DNA from 2 places in the Caballeronia sp. TF1N1 genome. Region 1 is predicted to be linked to the other one. Evidence: riboswitches for the same ligand, from Rfam matches in the RefSeq annotation. Region 1 holds a riboswitch; the other holds the start of a gene.
The links. A riboswitch is a leader RNA that binds a small molecule or an ion and turns the genes downstream of it on or off. The one in region 1 is predicted to bind cobalamin.

Region 1 (8,250 bases):
AGAAAAAGCAGGCCGCCGCCGACCATGAAAAGGGCCTGTTGATCGTCAATACCGGCAACGGCAAAGGCAAGACCACCGCTGCATTCGGCATGGCCATGCGCGTGCTCGGGCACGGCATGAAACTCGGCGTGGTGCAATTCATCAAAGGCGCGCTGCACACGTCGGAACGCGATTTCCTTGGCGCAATCGCGCATTGCGATTTCGTGACGATGGGCGATGGCTATACGTGGAACACGCAAAATCGCGAGGCGGACATCGCCACGGCGCGCAAGGGATGGGACGAAGCACGACGCATGATCCAAAGCGGCGAGTATCAGATGGTCGTACTCGACGAGCTCAATGCCGTGCTCAAGTACGAATATTTGCCGCTTGAGGAAGTACTCGGCGTGCTAAAGGCACGGCCGGCCATGCTGCATGTCGTCGTGACGGGACGACACGCGGCCGATGAGCTCATAGAAATAGCCGATCTCGTCACCGAAATGCGCCTCGTAAAGCACCCTTATCGCGAGCAGGGCGTCAAGGCGCAACGCGGCGTCGAGTTCTGACGCAATGGCAGACTGTCCCGCACTCTTCATCGGCGCGAGCGCGTCGCATCAAGGCAAGACCACGGTGACGGCCGCGCTTGCACGTCATCACACGCGGCAAGGCAGGCGCGTGCGCGTCTTCAAGACCGGGCCGGATTTTCTCGATCCGATGATTCTCGAGCGGGCATGCGGGTCGCCCGTTTATTCGCTGCATCTTTGGATGGTCGGACTGGAAGCGTGCCGCGCGATGCTTTCCGCGGCCGCCAAGGAAGCCGACCTTATTTTGATCGAAGGCGTAATGGGCCTCTTCGATGGCACGCCGAGCAGCGCCGATCTCGCCGCTGCGTTCAATGTGCCAGTGCTTGCGGTAATCGGCGCGCATGGCATGGCGCAAACCTTCGGCGCGCTTGCGTTCGGACTTGCGCGTTATCGGCCCGATGTGCCGTTTCATGGCGTGCTTGCAAATCGCGTGGCGTCTGCGCGCCATGCACAGATGCTGGCCGAAGCCATCCCCGAAGGGCTGCGCTATTGCGGTCATTTTTCGAACGCGGACGATATCGCGCTACCCGAACGTCACCTCGGCCTTACTCAAGCGCGGGAAGTGGCGGACCTGGATGCGCGTCTCGACCGCGCCGCCGATGCCATTGCCGCGACCACGCTTGCCGATTTGCCGCCGCTCGTTCGCTTCGACGACGACATCACGCCAAGTGAACCGCCGCGTCTTCTCGACGGATTGCACATTGCGATCGCGCGGGACGCCGCGTTTTCATTTATTTATCCCGCGAATGTCGATTTGCTAAAGGCATCGGGCGCAAGCGTCAGCTATTTTTCCCCGCTAGCGGATGAGCCCGTACCCGCCCATGTCGATGCGCTCTACTTGCCCGGCGGCTACCCCGAGCTTCATGCCGCGACGCTTGCTTCCAATGCGTGCACGCGCGCTTCGATAAAAAAACATATCGCGCGCAATCGCGCGGTAGTCGCGGAATGCGGCGGTATGCTCTACCTGCTCGACGCACTGACGGATGTCGAAGGCAATCGTCATTCAATGCTAAGCGCCCTTCCCGGCGACGCCACCATGCAACGCCGTCTTTCGCGGCTGGCGATGCAACGAGTCGACACCGCCCACGGTCCGCTCACCGGCCACACCTTTCACTATTCGACGCTCAAGACATCGATGCAGCCTTTCACGGCAGCCACGCACGCAACGACCGGTGCGCAGGGCGAAGCGCTTTATCGTCATGGCGCGATAACGGCCACTTACATGCACGCTTACTGGCCCTCGAATCCTGCGGCAATGGCTGCGCTCTTTCGCGGCGAAGCGCTATGACGACACCGACCGAAATCGGGCCACGCGACCTCGCCGAAATGATCGAACGCGCCAGCGCGCAGGAACCAATCGGCTCGCCGTGCACCGGCGTGTGCAAGCTCGATGCATCGAGCGGCCTGTGCGCGGGATGCTTTAGAAGCCGCGAGGAAATTAAGTTCTTTAAAACGATGGACGATCACGCGAAGCTCGCGTTGTTCGACCAGTTGCTTGAGCGGCGCGCGGCCTCGCAATGAACGAAGGCCCGCGCTCGTGCTCAAGCGACGCGGGCCTTTTGACATCCATCGAGCATTCGATTCAGGCAGCGGCCATGCGACGCGCTGCCGGACGCTCGAGTTCACGTGACGCAAGCGCGCCGAAGAGCAGTCCAAGCGTTGCCCAAATCAATGCTTGAATACCGACGGCAGTCAGCCTGAAATTCCACAACAACGACGCGGAAAAGTCGACGGGTACTTCGTCGACAGAAGGCAGTGCCACTTGCGCGATAACCATCAAGACGACGTAACCAGCCGCCGCAATAAGCGCCGCGTTCCAGTTGCCGCGACGCGCCTGCAAGCGTCGCTGCGCATAGACCGCGAACACCGCGCCGACGATTGATATCGCCACCATGCCGAAGAAAAGCGCCGTACGCGGACCGATGGTTTCGGCATTGCCGACGGCGGGCGGGTTTGGGGGATATTTGATGAACGGCACGAGCGCAACGCTAAAGAAACCAATGAGCGCAAGCAAAACCGACGTTCCGCGCGCATGCAACGAGCCGAGCCGCCCATAAGCCAAGGCAAAGATCAGCGAGAAAATACCGCCTAAAGCCGTGCCGAACACCACCACGCCCGTTAGTAAGCCCAAACCCGCTTGCGTGTCCCGGCTAACGAGTTCTTCATCATCACCATGACTATGCGATTGCGCTGCCGCCGCTTCATCGTGATTATCGTGTGCGGGCGCTTGTGCATGCTCGTGCTGTTCTTCGAACGCGATAGCCCGAGCAACTGAAGGTTCGCCGAAGCCGCGCGCAAAGCCAAAGCCGATCAGGCCCGCGACGAGTCCCGCGACCATACCGCGTATAAGCAAGTTGCGAATCATGCTCCGTCCTCAGTGGCACGGAAAGCCGAGCAAGTGCCGGCCATCGTGAACGAATTCGTGGACGTACATCCCCGAGATAATGGACGTTGCACCCTGCTCGGCGCCGACGAAATAAATCGCGATCAGCAGAACGAGGCCGATAAAAACGGCCCAAGGAAGGACCTCACGCACCGGAATGGGGACCGGCGCATCGTTAGCGGGCGTTGCAATACCAGCGGAAAAAGCCGGCGCGTTGGACCTATTCATTGAAATTTCTCCAGGGAAAAGCGCGTCCCGATAGACGAAGAGCATGCAGCGGGGTCTGACTCGCGGCATCGCGCTCTTAGCGCGAACCGCATACAGTGGCGCGACCGTGCCGGGCTTCCACCGGCTTCCTCGCACTGCAAGCTTGCCATTCTATGATGATTGCCAGCAAAGTAAAACGACCATGAGCTAAAGGCTATGCAATCGACATTGATTTTGCTGTGCCACGCCGCCACGCATGCCATGAAAGGTGGGCGTTTTCCGCAAGGCGACGAGCCTGTCGAACAGGCTGAATGCACGCTCGACCTCCCGGGCGAGCCAAGCCGCGTTACATCCAGCCCGGCCCGCGCTGCTTGCGAAACAGCGGCCTGGATCACGACAGATTTCTCGATCGATGCCGCATTCGACGACATCGACTATGGAGAATGGCGCGGTCGTTCCATTCGCGAGGTTAGTGAGCGCGAGCCTCAAGACGTTGCGGCATGGCTTTCCGATCCCCATGCAAGGCCGCATGGCGGCGAGAGCGTGGCAATGCTGTCAAAGCGCGTTGAGAAAGCGCTCGAGGGGCTTGCTTCGAATACGGAGCACGAATACTGCATAGTCGTAACGCACGCCATCGTCATGAAGGCGGCGCTCTGTATCGTGCGCGACGAACCGTTGTCGTCGATACTCAAGATGGATCTCGCGCCGCTGTCGTCCGTCTTGCTCAAGTTCGCGGAAGGCAAATGGACGTACGTGCCCTCCTGAACTTAGATGGCCGCCCGGTGCTCAAAGCAAGCAGCGACTGGTTCGCTCAAAGGAGACAGCAATGGCGCACTATGTGGATGGTTTCGTCGTACCAGTGCCGATCGACAAGGTCGACGCGTATCGCAGCATGGCCGATGCAGCGGGCAAAATATGGCTGGAGTATGGCGCGCTGCAGTTTGTCGAATGTATTGCCGACGATGTTAAGCCAGGCGAGCTCACCTCGTTCCCTCGAAGCGTACAGCTCAAGGAAGGCGAAACGGTGGTGTTCTCGTGGATAGTCTATGAATCGCGCGAACAGCGTGACGCCGTCAACGCCAAAGTAATGGAAGACTCGCGTCTTAAGAGCATGATGGAAAACGGCGAACCGCCGTTCGATCCCAAACGCATGTTCTTCGGCGGCTTTAGGACGCTGGTCGAACTGTCAAAGGCCTCATTATTTTTCGAATGCCTAAAACCAAGGAGCCATATCGACATGTACATTGCCATGAACCGCTTCAAGATCGTTCCAGGCGCGGAAGCCGATTTCGAACATCTCTGGACAAACCGCGACACGCACCTCAAGGAAGTGCCGGGCTTCGTGGAGTTCCATCTGCTAAAGGGACCGACGCGGGATGACCATGTGCTCTATTCGAGTCACACGATCTGGACAAACCATGCTGCGTTCGAACAGTGGACCCAGTCTGACGCATTTCGCGCCGCGCATCGCAATGCGGGCGGAGAAACCAGGCAGCTTTACTTGGGCCACCCGGAATTCGAAGGCTTCGAAGTGATTCAGACGGTTAAATAAGAGCCGCCTGTCTTACAAGACCGTGAACGAATTGCGTCGCTCGCTAAGGCCCTTCTTAAGCCTTAGCGCCACGCGCCATTCGCTGCAATGTCGATGAATCGATGGCTCCGGCACAAATGCGCACGGCCTCCTTAAGCGTACGTGGACGCCCCTCGCCAAACTGCGATTCAAGCATGGCGACGGCGCGTAAGCGCTCGTCATTGCCCAGCTTCTCGCCAGTTGCAAGCTCCAGCACGGAGATAAAGTAAGCAGCCCGCGGCGCCGCGTTAGGCTGCGCGGACGCACCGCCTGATCCATCATTCCCGTCGTCGCGCGCGGGAAAACCGGGCGTCCATCTGGTGTCGTATCGGCTATTCATGGGTCTGTTCATTTGGGTGCAAAGGCGCTTGCGCCAGCTTTCGATTGAACAGACATTCAGCAAGGAACGTTCCAAGCCAGCTAGCGCCTTAAATAGCGCGGTTATTTTTGTCTAACAATAAAGCTCTAGCAACTCGACATGCAGCGAGATCCCATGCCGCGCATCCGACGGATTTAAATACGACCGGGCGTTCGTTTTTCACCCTTGCCGTGATTGCTTGTGCAAGTGAATTGACGTTCTCCCATTTCACACCGGCGAGGATGAAATCCCCCGCTTCATGGCGCGCGCCTGCCGGGTCATCGACATACAAAGCGCTTGAATCGATAGTGCCCGACGCTATTTCTGCCGCATCAGGCGTAAAGGCGCCAACACCGATGACCAACCGATCTGCTCGCGCCGGCAGCGTATAGACAGGCTGCTTGCTGGTGGTCGCGGTGATGACGACATCGACAGCTTCAGGAATGTTTGAGCTTTCAAGCGCCGCTAACTTTGGCGAAGCCGCTGCGTAGGCCTTGCAGAATGCATTCGCACGCTCGGCTCGCGACCCCTGGACAATGATCGATGCATCGGGATAAACGCTTGCGATCGCCTCCACATGATAGGCCGCCTGCTTGCCCGTACCGATCACCAGCACTTGTTTTGGCGGCTGCTCGCTTAGAGCGCGGATAGCGAGCATCGACACCGCCGCCGTTCTGCGCCCCGTTACAGTAGGGCCGTCGAGCATGAATTGCGGCACGCCGGTGACGGCATCGAATGCGGTGACCTGTCCGTGAATCGTGGGCAAACCAAGCGCACCGTTACCCGCGCACACGTTGACGAGCTTGTGCATGGCCAAGTCCGCCGCGCTTGCAGGCATCGACAACATGATCCCTCCTTGTGCAAGCGGCACCACCATCCGCTCCGGACTGACGATACGGCCCGCCGCGTAATCGAGCATAGTGGCGGCAAGCGTGTCGACCAGGCGGTCATAAGGAACGAGCTGCGCGGTGCGTTCGGCGTCGAAAATTGGAATCGCGCTTGAGGTTTGATTCATCGTGTCTTGGCCTCGGAAGGGAAAGTTGCCATCGCAATGCCACTGAAATGTCGCAACATTCTAACGGCGTAAGCGACCTCGACAATTTGCCCTTGGTGCACTAAACGCGCAAAGCGTTGCGTACGCCGTCATATGATTGCCTTCGAATACAGTCATAATCAAGCAATCTGCGCCGCAAAAATTGCAGCGGCAAGCCGCCCACGGAGCCCACAATGAACGAGATGGACAAGCAGCGCCGCTTCCATGCCGACCTGATCGACAGCTACGACGAAGAGTTCGAAATGGAGATCGACGACCGCTTCCTGGATGGCGAGGCAGCGTTCTCCGACGAGGAACGGCAGCTTCGTAAGACCTATTTCCGCGAGCTATTTCGCTTGCAGGGCGAACTGGTGAAGTTGCAAGATTGGGTCGTGCATACGGGCCATAGACTCGTGGTGATTTTTGAAGGCCGCGATGCGGCCGGTAAAGGTGGTGCGATCAAGCGCATCACGCAGCGGCTGAACCCGCGCGTGTGCCGCGTCGCTGCTCTGCCTGCGCCGAATAATCGTGAACGCACGCAATGGTATTTCCAGCGCTACGTATCGCATCTTCCGGCAGGCGGCGAAATCGTTCTGTTCGATCGAAGCTGGTATAACCGCGCGGGAGTAGAACGCGTGATGAACTTCTGTACTGACGCCGAATACGAAGAGTTTTTCCGTTCCGTGCCCGAGTTCGAAAAGATGCTCGTGCGTAGCGGCGTTCAGATCATCAAGTACTGGTTTTCTATTACCGATGACGAACAGGAAGTGCGCTTCGAGGCGCGTATTGAAGATCCGCTAAAGCAGTGGAAGCTGAGTCCGATGGACCTCGAAAGCCGACGCCGCTGGGAAGCCTATACAGCCGCTAAGGAAGTCATGCTGCAGCGTTCGCACATTCCCGAAGCGCCGTGGTGGGTGGTTCAGGCCGTCGACAAGAAGCGTGCGCGGCTGAACTGCATGCATCATCTGTTGAGTCAGGTGCCGTATCACGAGATCGAGCACTCTGCGATCACGCTGCCCGAGCGCGTATTCAATCCGGATTATTTGCGGCAGCCCGTGCCGGAGACCATGTACGTCCCGGAGATTTACTAAAGCGCTTTAGCAGCAGTGACTGCACCCGATGTGTTCCTGACGGTGCAGCGTGCGGCGAATGGCAAACTGATACGCTTGCTGCGAACCCTTGAACACCATCACGAACATGACTTGCGCGAGGTTGAAGTCAAGGGTGACCATCAGGCGCATGAGTAGCAGCAGTGGCAGCACCACGGCTGGTTGATACAGTTGTCGGGCAATTAATGCTTTCATCTTTAGCTCCCATTTCCATATAAGAATTTTAGGGATTTGCAGGCCCGGGATAAATGGCCCGCGGATGAAGACATATGTTCCCCGATACGAACAATAAGGCCCTGCATTCTGCAGGGCCTTGAAGACACATTACTTCTGCGCGAGACTCGGCTCAGGCACCGGCGCGGGCATCGCATCGCCCCAGCCGCCGCCTAATGCACGTATCAAGTTGACTGTGGATACCGCCTGCGTTCCCGCAAGCTGCACCGAAGTACGCTGCGATTGCAGCACAGTGCGCTCCGCATCGATCACATCGAGATAATTGACCGCACCTTCCGTGTACTGCGTTCGCGAGAGTTGTGCCGCGCGCACCGAAGCCTTGACCGCATCTGATTGCGTAGCCGTCTGATCTTCGAGAATGCGCAAATCGGACAAATTGTCTTCTACCTCACGAAATGCAACGAGCACTTGTTGCCGATAATTCGCGGCGTCCTCTTCATAGATTGCACGTGCATTCGCGAGATTGCCCTTGCGACGGCCGCCATCGAAGATTGGAATATTCAGCGCCGTTCCCGCGAAAGGACCCAGCAGGAATGTTCTGCTCGACCATTTGAAGAGATCGCCAAGCGTTGCCGACTCGAAGCCGCCTGCGCCCGTCAACGTGAGCGAAGGGAAGAATGCAGCCTTCGCTACGCCTATGCGTGCATTTGCTGCGGCCATCGAACGTTCAGCAGCAGCAATGTCAGGACGACGTTCGAGCAAGGTTGAAGGCAAGCCCGGCGGCACGCGAACCGTCACTGGCTTGAGCGGATTCGCCGCCACGCTGAATTCAGCCGGCGTCTTGCCGAGCAGC
Region 2 (8,250 bases), on a different contig from region 1:
GTCACGCGTTGCCGTTCGCCGCCCGACAATGTCAGGACATCGCGCGAGGCGAACGATAGAAGACCGAGCGCATCGAGCGCGGCATGCGCGGCAGCGCGGTCTTCGGCGCTCTCCCAGCCCCAGCCCGTGACATACGGAAAGCGGTTCAGCAGCACGGTGTCGAGTACGGTCGCGCTGAAGGCATCGTGCGAGCTTTGCGGCATCAGCGAGCGCGCGCGTGCGAGATCCGCCGCGCGCCAGGACGCGAGTGCGCGGCCATCGAGCGATATCGCGCCTTTGGCCGGCTTTGTCAAACCCGCGAGCACGCCAATGAGCGTGGTTTTGCCCGCGCCGTTCGGCCCGGCTATGCACCACATCTCGCCCGCGCCGATACTTTGTGTGAGGTCTTCCACGAGCGTGCGTGCGCCCGCGCGCAAGCTGACGTGTTCGATATGCAGGGTCATCGCGGTCTCGCCAGCAGCATCCACAGGAACATCGGCACGCCGACGAGTGCGGTCACCACGCCCACCGGCAATTGCGCGGGCGCGATCGCCGTGCGCGCGACGAGATCGGCGCTCATTACCGCGAGGCCGCCTGCTAGCGCCGACGCCGGCACGAGCATGCGCTGATCGTTGCCGAACGCGAGCCGTAATAAATGCGGCACGACGAGCCCAACGAAGCCGATGGTGCCCGCCGTCGTGACAGCCGCCGCTGCCGCAAGCGATGCGACGAGATACACCGACAGCCGCACGCGCGAGACAGGCACGCCGAGCGAACGCGCGGCCGTATCGCCACGCAACAGCACGTTGAGTTGCGGCGCGAGCGGCACGACGACGATCATCGCGACGACGAGCGCGATCAGCGCGGGCCACGGCGTCGCTGCGCCGTTCAGGTCGCCCGTCAGCCAGAAGATCATCCCGCGCAAGCGATTCTCCGGCGCAATGCTGAGGATCAACGTGATGAGCGCGCCCCAGCCCGCCGCTATCACGACCCCTGTCAGCAGAAGACGCGGCGAGGCATCGCGGTCGCCGTGCCACAGGTCGCGTCGCGCGAGTCCGAGCACCAGCACGATGGATGCGAACGCGCCCGCGCACGCCGCCAGATCGATGCCCCACCACGGCAGCGACGCGAGCATCGCCGTGAGCGCGAAGGTCGCTGCGCCGCCGGATACGCCGAGCACGTACGGCTCGGCCAGCGGATTGCGCAACAGCACTTGCAGCAGCGCGCCGGAAAGCGCGAGCAAGGCGCCCGAAGCGAAACCCGCAAGCGCGCGCGGCAAACGCAAGGTGAGCACGATGTCATCGGCGATATCGGGCGCGGCCGCATGCGCGTGCAGCAACGCCGCGATGGCGCGCGGCAAGGGCAACGCGACGCTGCCGAGCGCGAGCGACGCCATGAACACAAGCAACGCGGCAAGCCCGAGCGCAGCCCAGATGCCTAACGCGCGTTTCGCGTTCATCGCGCGGCGCAGGTCAACGGTGTCGCTCACGACGGGCGCCAGCCGAGCGTGACATAAGCGCCGCGCCTCGGCGTGTTGTACGAATAAGCCAGTTCATAGTTCCGGTCGAAGAGGTTGTCGACACGCGCGCTCACGTACCACGACTTCGTGATGTCATAGCGCGCCGACAGATTCACGACGCCATAGCCCGCGAGCGTCGAATCGTAATCGCTGCGCGCACCGCTCACGATCCACTCGCCACCCACGCGCCAGCTTCCTATCGAGCGATGCGCGCTGAAACTCGCGAAACGCCGCGCACGGCGCGTCAGGTCCTGATTGCCGGTTTCATCGACGGGATTCTGGAACGTCACGCCCGCGCGCAAATCAGTGGCGCCGACATGCCCTGCCCACGATCCCTCGACGCCCTGCACCTTCGCGCGTCCGACGTTCTGCGCGATATAGAAGCCGCTGCCGTCCGATACGTAATCGATCAGATTCGAATAGCGCGTCTGAAACGCCGTCACGCGCAGCACGCCCACTTGGTCCGATGCGTACTGCAGCGCCGCTTCCACCGAATGACTGCGCTCGGGCTGAATGGACGGATTGCCGCTGAACGGATAGTAGAGATCGTCGAAGCTCGGCGCGCGGAACGACGCCGCGTAACTCGCGCTCGCGCGCCAGTGCGTGTCGATGTTGTACGCATAGCCCAGATAGTAGCTGTTCGCGCCGCCGAAATCGGAATACTGGTCGTGGCGCAGATTGGCCTGCACTTCGCTCGGACCGAAGCGTCCCACATAGCCCGCGTACACCGAATTCACGTGACGATCCGGCGCGCTGAACTGATCCGAATCGAGCGTCTGGTCGAGATGCTCGTAACCGAACAGGAGCTTGTGCGCCTCCGTCAGGCGAAAGTCGTTCTGCCACAGATACTGGCGATCCTCGGAATTGAAGCGGCTCGTATAGATGCCGTTCTGCTCGATGTTCGCGCGGTCCTGTCCCTGCGCGACCGTGAAATGCGTGGTCCACTGGTCCGTGATACGGCCGTTCGCAAACACCGATGTCGACCGCACGCGACTGTGCGAATCGTTGAGATCGCCGGGCAAGCCGTAGGCATCGTCGAAACTGTCGATGCCGTTCGACTGATAGAAGCGCACGCCCGCGTCCCATTTGTCGCCGAACTTGTGGCGCAGCGTGGCCGCGATGCTTTCGTTCAGATAACCGTTCGCGTTCGGATTGGCGTTGGGCGCGAGCGCGGGATCGATCGACGAGAAACCATCGGTCTTCTCGCGCGATACGTTGAAGCTGAAGGTCGTGCGGCCTTCTCTATCGAGCGCGCCGGAAACGCCCGCCGCTTGCCGCTGCGTGTGATAGCTGCCGTATTCCGTCTCGAAGTAGAAGCGCGGCGGATGCGCCTCGCCGTCTTTCGTGAAGATCTGCACGACGCCGCCGATCGCGCCCGAGCCGTACAGCGCCGACACGTTGCCGTTCACGACTTCGATGCGGTCGATCTGATCCGGCATGATCTGCGCAAGCTGCGCCGAGCCGAGCGATGCGGACTCCACACGCACGCCGTCGATCAAAACGAGCGATTGCGTCGAGGACGCGCCGCGTATGAACGCGCTTGCATTCGCTCCCGGGCCGCCATTGCGCGTCACCTGCACGCCGGGCGCAAGACCGATGACGCCGAGCGCGTCGTAGGCATTGCTATCGGCGATATCCTGGGCGTCGAAGAGCGAAGTCTGCGCGATCGTATCGGCGAGAGGTTGCGCGGTGCGCGTCGCGGTCACGACGACGGGCGCGAGCGGCGGTTGCGAGGCTTCGTCCGCGAGCGCTTCATGAGCGAGCAGCCATGTGTTGAGGGCGACGAGCGCAGCGCGTTCGATCGTTTTGCGTCTGCCCGCGTGTCGGGCAAGTGGCGATACCATGCGTGAAATGTTCCCATGCGTAGGCTGGCGCGACCTCGCTCCCCGCAAGGCCAATGCGCGACGAGCGCGCTCGAATGCGAACAGACGAACGCGCTGAACAGTTGGCCGGTATCCGGGCTGGCGACACACCGTCCCGCCTTCCCACGCATGAAGCGCAGTGGCATCGACACGTTCTTCGCCTTGCCTGCGTCGAGCGGCGGATTCTTGCGAATCAGACAGACTCGCAAGCAAACTCACACGACGGCGCGGCGAAAAACGCGCAAGGGACGACTTGCAACTTGCGTTGCGGTCGCTTACCGTTGCGGGGGCAGCACAGGTTGGCGTGGCCTTGGCGGCGCCGCTTCCTGTTTCCCGTTTGACTGCGCCCGCAAAAGAAATGCGGACGCGAGCACCAAAAGTGCGGCAAGTGTAGGAGCGCGATTCAGGACCGTCAAGAAACGACCCTGGCCGATCATCGCAAGACACACGGCTCACGACGAACCAACTAGAACCCGCCGTCGCAACACATCGGCAGCGCCCGCGCTTTCCACACACGAATGCATCGCGATGCACGCATGATCGCGTGCTGTTACGTCTCGAAACGAGACAATTATCGGAAGCTCCGTTGAACCGCGCTAGAATGCGAGGTCTTTAGAGGACGCAGCACATGCTCAACGAACTCGAATCACTGTCAGGAAATATCGGCCGGCTGATCCAGATCAGCGAGCGGCACAATCAGGCGCGTCTCGCGCTTGAAGCACAAATCGAACAACTGCGTAGCGACTACGCGAACGTGCAGGCAGAGCTCGTGCAAATGCGCGAAGAGCGCGACACGCTCCAAGCCGAACGCGATTCCCTCTCGGCCAAGATCGACGACGCGCAGGTCCGCCTGAACGCGATTCTCGAAAAGTTGCCGCGCGGCAAGTCCGCGAATCATGCCGAGACGGAAAATCAGCTCGATCTCCTCGATGCCCGTTCTCACGATGTGCAAGCCGCGCACGAGCATGCGCACGCGGGAGAGCACAGCGAGCATCATCACGGAGAGAAGGCATGACGACCACGCAGATCGAAGTATCCATTCTCGGCCAGCAATATCGCCTCGCCTGTTCGCCGGAAACCGAAGGCGCGCTGCGGGAAGCGGTGGCACGGGTCGACGCCGAGATGAACAAGGTGCGCAATGCAAGCAACGTGCGCGGGCAAGACCGCATCGCGGTGATGGCCGCGCTTTCACTCGCTTCCGAATTGCTGAGGCTGCAAGAAAGCGTGCGTCATGGCGAGGCCTTCCCCGCCGAGGAAATTCGCCGCACGATGCACTCCATGAACGAACAGCTTGGTGCTGTCATCGCGCAGTATGAAGTGCAGTGACCGAAGTGCCGCCACGCCGCTCCTTGGCGAACGCTAATCGGTCGCGCGATGTCAATCGAAAAAAGAAACTGCGCAATTGGTGTCGAGAGGCTGCATTAGACATTCGATTGGTGTAGAGTGACTACTCCCTGCCTGGTTCGCCAAGGTCATATATTCCTTGAACCAATGCTACATTGGCACGGTTGTGGAAACTTGCAGCACGGGCGCGCGCGTCACTCTGTCTGATGTACCCGAAGTGTTGCTTACTGCGACCAATCTTGAACCCAGGTTCAGGATGCCGGCCTAGCGGCCGAGGTGGGGACCCTACTCCAGCGGCATCGGTTCATACCGATGCCGTTTGCTTTTGTCGAGCCCGTTTTAAAACCCCGTTGCCGAATCCATCATGCGCTACTGGCTGATGAAGTCCGAACCGGACGAAGCGAGCATCGATCATCTCGCGCACGCGCCGAAGAAAACCCTCCCGTGGACGGGCGTGCGCAACTATCAGGCGCGCAACTTCATGCGCGACCAGATGCAAGTCGGCGACGGCGTGCTCTTCTATCATTCGAGTTGCCCGGAGCCGGGCATTGCGGGCATCGCCAAAGTCTGTTCTACGGCCTATCCCGATCCCACTCAGTTCGACGCCAAAAGCCCGTACTTCGACGCCAAGTCCACGCAGGAGACGCCGCGCTGGATGCTCGTCGATGTGCGCTTCGTCAAGAAGACGCTGTTGATTCCGCTCGCGACATTGCGCGAACACGCGGAACTCGCCGACATGCAAGTGCTCGCGCGCGGTAATCGGCTGTCGATCACGCCCGTGACCGAGGCGCAGTGGCGCTTCATAACCGAGCGTCTGGTCTAGGGCGCGCGAATCGTTCAAGGGAACTAAGGGAACGAACGAAGCGCCTAAGTGCGGTCGCGAATCACGCGATGCTCTTGCACTCGGAGTCCTTAGATGATCGACAAGAAAACCGCCGCCGCCCTCGCCTTCGTCGCGATGTCGAGCGCCGCGCTCACGCTTCCGCTTTCGGCCGCCGCTCAGACGGTAATTACCAATCCGCAGCCATCCGGCGTGCTTTCGCTATCCGCGCAAGCCAGCGCGCAAGTGCCGCAAGATGTCGTCAACATCACGCTGTTCTACGAGCAGGAAGCGGCCGATCCATCGTCGCTCACCACCACGCTCAATCAGCGCGCCGAAGCCGCATTGCGCGAAGCAAAAGGCGTCGACAACGTGACCGCGAAAAGCGGCTCGTTCACGGTTTATCCGAGCACGGATCGCGACGGCAAGATCTCCGCGTGGCGCGGCCGCACGGAGGTCGTGCTGGAATCGCACGACTTCGCGGCGGCGTCCAAGCTCGCGGGCAAGATGAGTAACGCCATGCAAGTCGGCAGCGTCGCGTTCTCGCTGTCGCCCGAAGCGCAGCGCGCCGCCGAGCAGAAGCTCTCGACTCAGGCCATCGAGTCGTTCCGCAAGGAAGCGCAGGCCGCGAGTCAGGCGTTCGGTTACGCCAACTTCACGATCCGCGAAGTGAACGTGGGCCACAGCGGCGCGGGTCCGCGCCCGGTGATGATGATGCAGGCCCGCTCGCTTGGCGCGGACGCGAAGGTCGGCGCGCCGATGGCGCTCGAAGCCGGCACGACGACGGTGACCGTCGACGTGTCGGGTTCGGTGCAAATGGGGCGATAACTGCTGTGCCGGAGAACGCGGCGTGATTTACGCCGCGTTGCCGGACACGCGTTTCTGACGTTTGTACGCCCACACCATCATGACGATGCCCGCGACGATCATTGGCAGCGAGAGCCATTGGCCCATCGAAAAGCCGAGCGCGAGGAGTCCGAGATAATCATCCGGCTCGCGCGCGAATTCCACCGTGAAGCGCGCGAGTCCATAACCGATCAGAAACAACGCCGACACTGCGCCCACCGGCCGCGGTTTGCGCGCGAAGAGGTAGATCACCGCAAACAGCACGAGCCCTTCCAGCGCGATTTCATACAACTGCGACGGATGGCGCGGCAGCATGTGATAGCGCGAGAAAATCTCCGAGAGATTGTATTGCGCATCGAACTGCGGATGCTTCGCGAGCCAGATGGCGTCGTCGTTGGTGGAGTTTTGGAAGAGCATGGCCCAGGGCGCGGCCGGGTCGGTCACGCGGCCCCATAACTCACCGTTGATGAAGTTGCCGAGACGCCCCGCCGCCAGTCCGAGCGGCACCATCGGCGCGACAAAATCCGTCACCTGCAGCCACGTGCGCTTGCGCTGAAACGCGAACAAGACCATCGCGAGCGTCACGCCGAGAAAGCCGCCGTGAAACGACATGCCGCCTTCCCACACCTTGAAGATATCGAGCGGATGCGCGAAGTAATAACTCGCCTTGTAGAACACCACATAGCCAATGCGGCCGCCGAGAATCGTTCCGAGTACGCCGTAAAACAGCATGTCGTCGATGTCCTTGACGGTCCAGCCTTGCGCGGCGACATGCGGCAAGCGCAGACGCAATCTGCCGATGGCAATGGCCGAAATGAACGCAACGAGATACATGAGGCCGTACCAGCGCACGGCGAGCGGTCCGAGATGGATCGCGACGGGATCGAAATTGGGATGTATGAGCATCGTGTAATGGAAGAGCCAGGCGAACTTCAAAGGCGAATCATACGGCAACGACGGCAGCAGCCTGCGCGCGCACGATCTCGATGAGCCGGCTCAACACCGGACTCACTTCGGCCGCGCGCCACACGAGCCCGGTTTCGACCACGGGCCCCGGTTCCCGCAACGGGCGATACACCACGCCCGTGCGCCGCAGATGCCGCACCGACTGCGGCACGAGCGCGACGCCCATGCCGGCGGACACGAGGCTCACGATGGTCTGCATCTGTATCGCCTCTTGTCCGATGCGCGGCGTCAAACCTGCCGCGCCGTAGCAGCCCATAATGATGTCATACAAACCCGGCGCGAGACGCCTTGGAAAGACGACGAGCGGCGCGCTGGCCAAGTCGTGCAGATCGACGGGCGTCTCGGTCCATTCGGCGGCGCCCTGCCCGAGTTCCTGCGCGGCATCCGTCGACATGGCGATGACGAGCGGCTCGCGCGCAATCGGCAGATACGAAAGCGTCATGGCGTGACGCGGCGGCAGCGGCGGAATCACGAGACCGGCATCGATACGGCCGGCCACGAGTTCGTCTATCTGAACGTCGCTGGTGGCTTCCGTGAGTTGCAGACGCACGCCTGGATAACGCGCATTGAATTCGCGCAGTAACGCTGGCAAAAGGCCGTAATCCGCCGTGGAGACGAACGCGAGCGAGAGCACGCCCGCCTCGCCGCGCGAAAGCGACTGCGCGAGCGGACGCAAGGCGTCGGCGGCGGCAAGCAGGCGGCGCACCTCGGGCAACAGATCGCGGCCAACCGGCGTCAGTTCGACCGTGCGCCGCGTGCGTTCGAACAGCACGACGCCGAGCGCGTCTTCCAGCGCACGGATGGCCTGCGAGAGCGGCGGCTGCGTCATGGCGAGGCGCGCGGCGGCGCGGCCGAAGTGCATCTCCTCGGCGACGGTCACGAAGTAGCGCAGCAGGCGGAGTTCGACTGGCATC

Region 2: another riboswitch for cobalamin. It lies ahead of LDZ28_RS03080 (TonB-dependent receptor domain-containing protein); the one in region 1 lies ahead of LDZ28_RS16640 (CbtB-domain containing protein).

What each region holds. Positions count from the first base shown of each region.
Region 1 is NZ_CP084627.1:570,040-578,289, reverse strand. It holds gene cobO (cob(I)yrinic acid a,c-diamide adenosyltransferase) at 1-545, shown strand, start outside; gene LDZ28_RS16655 (cobyrinate a,c-diamide synthase) at 550-1,851, shown strand; gene LDZ28_RS16650 (DUF1289 domain-containing protein) at 1,848-2,084, shown strand; gene LDZ28_RS16645 (CbtA family protein) at 2,146-2,928, opposite strand; gene LDZ28_RS16640 (CbtB-domain containing protein) at 2,938-3,174, opposite strand; cobalamin riboswitch at 3,204-3,328, opposite strand; gene LDZ28_RS16635 (histidine phosphatase family protein) at 3,370-3,918, shown strand; partial or broken gene LDZ28_RS16630 (DUF1428 domain-containing protein) at 3,980-4,339, shown strand; gene LDZ28_RS16625 (antibiotic biosynthesis monooxygenase) at 4,391-4,705, shown strand; gene LDZ28_RS16620 (hypothetical protein) at 4,761-5,138, opposite strand; gene lhpI (bifunctional Delta(1)-pyrroline-2-carboxylate/Delta(1)-piperideine-2-carboxylate reductase) at 5,152-6,096, opposite strand; gene ppk2 (polyphosphate kinase 2) at 6,309-7,205, shown strand; gene LDZ28_RS16605 (hypothetical protein) at 7,212-7,418, opposite strand; gene LDZ28_RS16600 (efflux transporter outer membrane subunit) at 7,548-8,250, opposite strand, start outside.
Region 2 is NZ_CP084626.1:660,042-668,291, reverse strand. It holds gene LDZ28_RS03090 (ABC transporter ATP-binding protein) at 1-443, opposite strand, end outside; gene LDZ28_RS03085 (iron ABC transporter permease) at 440-1,438, opposite strand; gene LDZ28_RS03080 (TonB-dependent receptor domain-containing protein) at 1,465-3,342, opposite strand; cobalamin riboswitch at 3,428-3,753, opposite strand; gene LDZ28_RS03075 (ATPase) at 3,989-4,375, shown strand; gene LDZ28_RS03070 (cell division protein ZapA) at 4,372-4,686, shown strand; RNA gene ssrS (6S RNA) at 4,809-4,991, shown strand; gene LDZ28_RS03060 (EVE domain-containing protein) at 5,069-5,527, shown strand; gene LDZ28_RS03055 (SIMPL domain-containing protein) at 5,621-6,352, shown strand; gene lgt (prolipoprotein diacylglyceryl transferase) at 6,380-7,276, opposite strand; gene LDZ28_RS03045 (LysR family transcriptional regulator) at 7,314-8,249, opposite strand.